Linked DNA regions of Azospirillum brasilense. The protein of the gene in region 2 binds, or shares a complex with, the protein of the main gene of each other region. Links are inferred from orthologs where the notes say so. Each region holds a gene or a part of one and is shown on either strand. Other genes may lie near its edges.

What was found.
Region 1: the proteins of AMK58_RS06405 (region 2) and pabB are in contact, whole or in part, in a solved structure (PDB 8RP0), measured with the Escherichia coli proteins. The link is inferred for Azospirillum brasilense from one-to-one orthologs.

Annotation. Positions count from the first base shown.
Region 1 is NZ_CP012916.1:705,969-709,085, reverse strand. Bases 83-2,976 are described here. They hold pabB (aminodeoxychorismate synthase component I), read left to right. Parts: upstream 83-795; coding sequence 796-2,157; downstream 2,158-2,976. Other genes in these bases: AMK58_RS24445 (aminotransferase class IV), read left to right, coding at 2,154-2,976; AMK58_RS24455 (SDR family oxidoreductase), read left to right, coding at 83-766. Also shown: more of AMK58_RS24455, read left to right, coding at 1-82; more of AMK58_RS24445, read left to right, coding at 2,977-2,978; AMK58_RS24440 (DsrE family protein), read right to left, coding at 2,988-3,117. UniProt on the Escherichia coli protein: Part of a heterodimeric complex that catalyzes the two-step biosynthesis of 4-amino-4-deoxychorismate (ADC), a precursor of p-aminobenzoate (PABA) and tetrahydrofolate.
Region 2 is NZ_CP012914.1:1,393,962-1,396,974, forward strand. What follows is about bases 73-2,862. They hold AMK58_RS06405 (anthranilate synthase component II), read right to left. Parts: upstream 1,868-2,862; coding sequence 1,277-1,867; downstream 73-1,276. Other genes in these bases: trpC (indole-3-glycerol phosphate synthase TrpC), read right to left, coding at 73-210; trpD (anthranilate phosphoribosyltransferase), read right to left, coding at 207-1,280; AMK58_RS06410 (STY0301 family protein), read right to left, coding at 2,037-2,489; AMK58_RS06415 (divergent polysaccharide deacetylase family protein), read left to right, coding at 2,609-2,862. Outside these bases: more of trpC, read right to left, coding at 1-72; more of AMK58_RS06415, read left to right, coding at 2,863-3,013. UniProt on the Escherichia coli protein: Part of a heterodimeric complex that catalyzes the two-step biosynthesis of 4-amino-4-deoxychorismate (ADC), a precursor of p-aminobenzoate (PABA) and tetrahydrofolate.

The DNA.
Region 1 (3,117 bases), on a different replicon or contig from region 2:
CTATCTGTCGCAGTTCTCGCTCGAAGGCCGGGTGGTGCTGGTCACCGGGTCCGGGCGCGGGCTGGGTCTGGAAATCGCCCGCGCCATGGCCGGGTCGGGCGCCCATGTGCTGCTGAACGGGCGTGACGCCGCGCGGCTGGAGCCGGTGGCCGAGGCCATCGCCGCGGCGGGCGGGCGGGCCTCGGTGCTGGCCTTCGACGTGGCCGACCGCGACGCGGTGCGGGACGCCTACGCGCGGATCGCGCGGGATCACGGGCGGCTGGACGTGCTGGTGCAGAATGTCGGGCAGCGCAACCGCAAGCCGCTGACCGACTTCGCCGACGAGGAAATCAGCGAGCTGCTCAACGTCGATCTGGCCGCCGGCCTGATCCTGGCGCGGGAGGCGGCGCGGCTGATGCTGCCCCAGGGCTTCGGGCGGCTGATCACGGTGACCTCCATCTCCGGGCAAATCGCCCGCGCCAACGATGCGGTCTACGCCGCCGCCAAGGCCGGGCTGGCCGGCATGGTGCGGGCGCTCGCCGCCGAGTATGGCGGAAAGGGCCTGACCAGCAACGCCATCGCGCCGGGCTTCTTCGCGACGGAGACCAACGCCGGCATCACCGGCAACCCGGCCCTGTCCGCCTATTTCGAGGGACGCACCCCGATCGGTCGCTGGGGCCGCCCGGAGGAGATCGCCGGGGCCGCGGTCTTCCTGGCCTCGCCCGCCGCCTCCTACGTCAATGGGCATGTGTTGGTGGTGGACGGCGGCGCCACCATTCTCATGTGAAGGCCGGTCTTACAGGAAGCTGTGCCGCCATGCTGGCGATCCCCTTGTCATGCGCCGATCCGGCGGAGGCCTTCCGCGCCCTGTCCGGACAGCCCTGGTCGATGCTGCTCGACAGCGCCGCCGCGCACCCGGCCCATGGCCGCTACAGCTACATCGCGGCGGAGCCCGTCCGCACCCTGGAGTCGCTGGACGGGCGGGCCTATCTCGACGGCCGGCCGGTGGACGGCGACCCCTTCGCCGTTCTGGCGGAGGAGCTGGCGCGCCACGCCCGGCCCGAAGGCCCGCCTGGACCGGCGCCCTTTTGCGGCGGGGCGGTCGGCTTCATCGGCTACGAGGCGGGGCTGCGGCTGGAGCGCATCCGCTCGCGCCACGCCAACCCCGGCGGCCAGCCGGAGATGGCCTTCGGCTTCTACGACGCGGTGGCCGCCTTCGACCATGCGGAGCGCCGCGCCTGGGTGATCGCCGCCCGCCCGGAGGCCGAGGCCCGCGCCCGCGCCCTGGCCGCCCGGCTGGAGGGCGGCGGAGCGTCCCCCCTCGGCCCCATCCCGGCCGCCCCCTGGCGGAGCGAGCTGGAGCGCGACGACTATCTGGCGCGGGTGGAGCGGGTGCTGGAGTACATCCGGGCCGGCGACATCTATCAGGCCAACTTCACGCAGCGCTTCCTGGCCGACCGGCCCGCCGGGCTGGACACCTACGCGCTGTACCGCCGGCTGCGCGCGATCAGTCCGGCGCCCTTCGCCGCCTATCTCGACTGCGGCCCGCGCCTGTGCATCGCCAGCGCCTCGCCGGAGCGCTTCATCCGCCTCAGCGCCACCGGGGAGGTGGAGACGCGCCCGATCAAGGGCACCCGCCCGCGCTACGCCGACCCCGCCGCGGACGCCGCCGCCGCCGCGGAGCTGGTGGCCAGCGTCAAGGACCGGGCGGAAAACCTGATGATCACCGACCTGCTGCGCAACGACCTCGGCCGGGTGTCGCGGGTTGGCAGCGTCCGGGTGCCGACGCTTTACGGGCTGGAGAGCTTCGCCAGCGTCCATCACCTCGTCTCGGTGGTCACGGCGCGGCTGCGGCCCGGCCTGGGGGCGGTCGACCTGCTGCGGGCGGCGCTGCCCGGCGGCTCGATCACCGGGGCGCCCAAGATCCGCGCCATGCAGATCATCGACGAGCTGGAGGTGGCGCGGCGCGGCGCCTACTGCGGCTCCGTCGCCTGGCTCGGCTTCGACGGCGCGATGGACAGCAGCATCGTCATCCGCACCCTGTCGATCACGCCGGATGCGGTGATCGCCCAGGCCGGCGGCGGCATCGTCGCCGATTCCGATCCGGCGGACGAGCATGAGGAGATGATGGTCAAGATCCGCGCCCAGCTCCGCGCGCTGGAGGAGGCCCTGGGATGAGCCCGGCCATGACCGTCGTCTGGCTGAACGGGCGCCTGCTGCCGGCGGCGGAGGCCCGCATCGATCCGGCGGACCGCGGTTTCACGCTGGGAGACGGGCTGTTCGAGACGATCAGGGTGTCCGGCGGCACCGCCCGCCATCTCGACCGGCACCTCGCCCGGCTGGCGGACAGCGCGGCGCTGCTCGGCCTGCCGCTTCCCTATGGCATTGCGGCGCTGGCCGCCGCCGCCGGGGGGCTGATCGCGGCGCAGGGCCGGGCGGAGGGCGTGCTGCGGATCACGCTGACGCGGGGGACCGGCGCGCGCGGCGTGCTGCCGCCGGCGGACGCCGCGCCGACTCTGTTGATGACCTTGGTCTCCGCGCCGCCGCCCGCCGGCCCGGTCGAGGCGGTCATCGCGCAATCCACCCGGCGCAACGAGCATTCGCCGCTGTCGCGGGTGAAGTCGCTGAACTACCTGGATTCCATCCTCGCCCGCCAGGAGGCGGCGGCGCGCGGCGCGGGGGAGGCCCTCCTGCTCAACGGCGCGGGCCGTCTGGCCGAGTCCAGCGTGGCGAATCTGTTCATCGTCCGGGAGGGGCGCCTGCTGACTCCGCCGGTCGCCGAGGGCGCTCTGCCGGGCATCCGCCGCGCGCTGATCCTGGAACGGGACGACGCCGGGGAGGCGCCGGTTTCCGTTGCCGATCTGCTGGGGGCCGAGGAAGCCTTCCTGACCAACAGTCTGGGCCTGCGCCCGCTGCTGCGCGTCGACGGGCAGGCCATCGGCGCCGGGACCGTGGGGATGGCGACGGCGGCCCTGTTGGAGGACGTCGCGGCGGAGTAGGGCGCCCAGTCACGGGCGGAGGTAGGACCAGCCCTCTTCCTGAAGCTGCATCAGCCGGACGACGCCGGAGGGAACCAGCTTGGCTTCCGGCACCATGGGAACCTCGCCCTGCTCCACGCGGATCATGCCGTTGCGGGTG
Region 2 (3,013 bases):
GATCAGGCCCTTGGACGGGCTGGCCTTCTTGATCTCGGCGATCAGGCCGTAGCGGCCCCCGTCCACCGTGCGGCGCAGCGCGCGGATGAAGCCGCGCGCCGGGTCGGCGCTGCGGGCATCGTCCTCCACAGCGGACAGCGGGCGGGCGGATTTGCGGGCTTGGACCAGCGCGCGCTTGTCGTCGCAGATGCGGGTCAGGACGTCGCTCATGGCGCGGCAACCGGTTCGTTGGTGATGGACGAATTGGTGATGGACACGAGGTGCTGGAGCACGGCGCGGGCAGCGCCGCTGTCGATGGCGTGGCGGGCCCGCTCGACGCCTTCCTTCAGGTCGCCGGCCTTGCCCGCCACATGCAGCGCGGCGGCGGCGTTCAGCAGGACGATGTCGCGATAGGCGCCCTGCGCCCCGTCGAACAGCGCGCGGATGGCCTCGGCGTTCACATGGGCGTCGCCGCCCTTCAGAAGCTCCGGTCGGGCGCGGAAGATGCCGGCCTGCTCCGGTTCGATCTCGAACACCGTGACCTCGCCGTCCTTCAACTGCGCAACGGTGGTCGGGCCGGTGGTGGTGATCTCGTCCAGCCCGTCGGAGCCATGGACGATCCAGGCGGCCTCCGACCCCAGCCGCTTCAGCACATGGGCCAGCGGCTCCACCCACTGCTTGGCGTAGACGCCGAGAAGTTGGCGCTTGGCGCTGGCCGGGTTGGACAGCGGCCCCAGCAGGTTGAAGATGGTGCGGGTGCCCAGCTCCACGCGGGTCGGGCCGACGTTGCGCATGGCGAGATGGTGGCGCGGCGCCATCAGGAAGCCGATGCGGGCGTCCCACAGGGCCTTGCGCACCAGACCCAGGTCGCAGTCCAGGTTGACGCCCAGCGCGCCCAGCACGTCGGCGGCGCCCGACTTGGACGACATGGCGCGGTTGCCGTGCTTGGCCACCGGCACGCCGCAGGCCGCGATGACCACGGCCGCGGCGGTGGAGATGTTGTAGGTGCCCGAGCCGTCGCCGCCGGTGCCGCAGGTGTCGATGGTGCCGTCCGGCGCCTCCACCGGGATCGCCTTGGCGCGCATGACGCGGGCGGCCCCGGTGATCTCGTCCACCGTCTCGCCGCGCACGCGCAGCGCCATCAGGAAGCCGCCCATCTGCGACGGGGTGGCGTTGCCCGACATGATGATGTCGAAGGCCAGCGAGGCCTCCGCTTCGTTCAGGGCGTTGCCGGCGGCGACCTTGGCGAGGATCGCCTTCATGTCGGTCAGGTCGCCGTGCGGCGCGGACGGCGTGCTCATGCGGCGGTCTCCAGCCGGCGGGTCGTGTTCAGGAAGTTTTCCAGGATCTTGTGCCCGTGCTCGCTCTCGATGCTTTCCGGGTGGAACTGCACGCCGTGGATCGGCAGCTCGCGGTGGGACAGCGCCATGATCAGCCCGTCCTCCGTCTCGCCGGTCACCTCCAGGCAGGCGGGCAGGGTGGCGCGCTCGACGATCAGCGAGTGGTAGCGGGTGGCCCGGAAGGGCGAGGGCAGGTCCTTCAGGACGCCGCGCCCCTGGTGGAACATGCGGTCGACCTTGCCGTGCATCGGCACCGGCGCGCGCAGCACCGTGCCGCCGAAGGCCTGCCCGATGGCCTGATGGCCCAGGCACACGCCCATCAGCGGAACGCCGGCCTTGGCGGCGGCGTCGATCAGCGGCAGGCAGATGCCCGCCTTGTCCGGGTCGCAGGGGCCGGGCGACAGCACGATCCCTTCGGGGCGGAGCGCCATGGCCTCCTCCACCGTCAGGCTGTCGTTGCGGCGGACGTCCAGTTCGGCGCCCAGTTCGCCCAGGTAATGGACGAGGTTGTAGGTGAAGCTGTCGTAATTATCGATGAGCAGCAGCATGGGGCGCCCCGGCATCCTTCCGGCCTGTCGTTTCCGGTCCGTCGGTCTCGGGTCCATTGTTCCCGGCCCGATCGTCCCGGAATAGCGTTCCGGCCTTGTTCCAAGGCGGGTACCCTAGCGGCTGGAGCGGTGGATTTCCAGCCCGTCCGAACCTCGACTCGGCGGAGAATCAGCGGCAGAGGAACTGCGGCGCCGTCGCCGGCTTGTCCAGCACCATGCCGCGCGCGTCGGTCTCCTCGGTGATCTGGCAGCGCCGCACCGTGCGCGGCAGGTCGATGGCCAGCGTGGCCTGCGTTCCGGCGTAGCGGCAGATCAGGAAGACGTTGTCGCGCCGCGCGGCGGGGAAGTCCCATTGCCGGATCTCCGAGCGGCCCCGCCGCAGGCTGCGGTCCGGCTCCAGCGCCGCCGGGGCCGGGGCGGCCATCTGCGCCGCCCGGTCGCCCTCCACCAGGGTGACGCCGGCGAAGGCGTGCTGGTCCTTCGCCGGGTAGGGCGACCAGCCGCCGGGCGCCTCCGGCTGGGCCTGCACGGTCAGGCTGGCCGGGCAGCGGACCTCGTTCGCGAGGGCGGGGCCGGCGGTGGCGGTGATGAGGAGCGTCAGGAGGATCAGGGTGCGGAGCATGGCGGGTCACAGCATAGTCCCAGCCGGCAGGCGCCTCCACCCCGCTCCGCTGTTGCAGGGACGGTGCGGGGGTGCCACCTTGCGCGCAAACCGGAAACCAGGGTTCGAGATTCCTTCCCATGGCCAAGAAAACGCCGCGCAAGCCCCAGAAAGCCGCGGCACGGAAGCCATCGCCGAAAACGCCCGCCGCCGCATCGGGGCGCGCCGTCTCGCCGGTCCTGCTGGCGCTGGCCGGTGTGATCGCGGTCTTCGCGGTGGCGCTCGGCGCGCGATTCATCATCGGGCGCGACGCGCCGGAGACGGAGACCGTCGTGGAGCGGGAGGCGCCGGTCATCGCCCCGGCCGCGCCGATCAAGACGCCGCCGCCCAAGGTCGCAGATGCGCCGCCCCCGCCTCCGCCTCCGCCGGTTCGCGAGGCCGAACCGGCTCCGGCGCCCGTTCCGGCACCGCCTCACCAAGTGACCGAGGCTCCGGCCCCCGTTCCGGTTCCCGCACCGCCCCCGCCGCCGGCCATGACGCCGAAG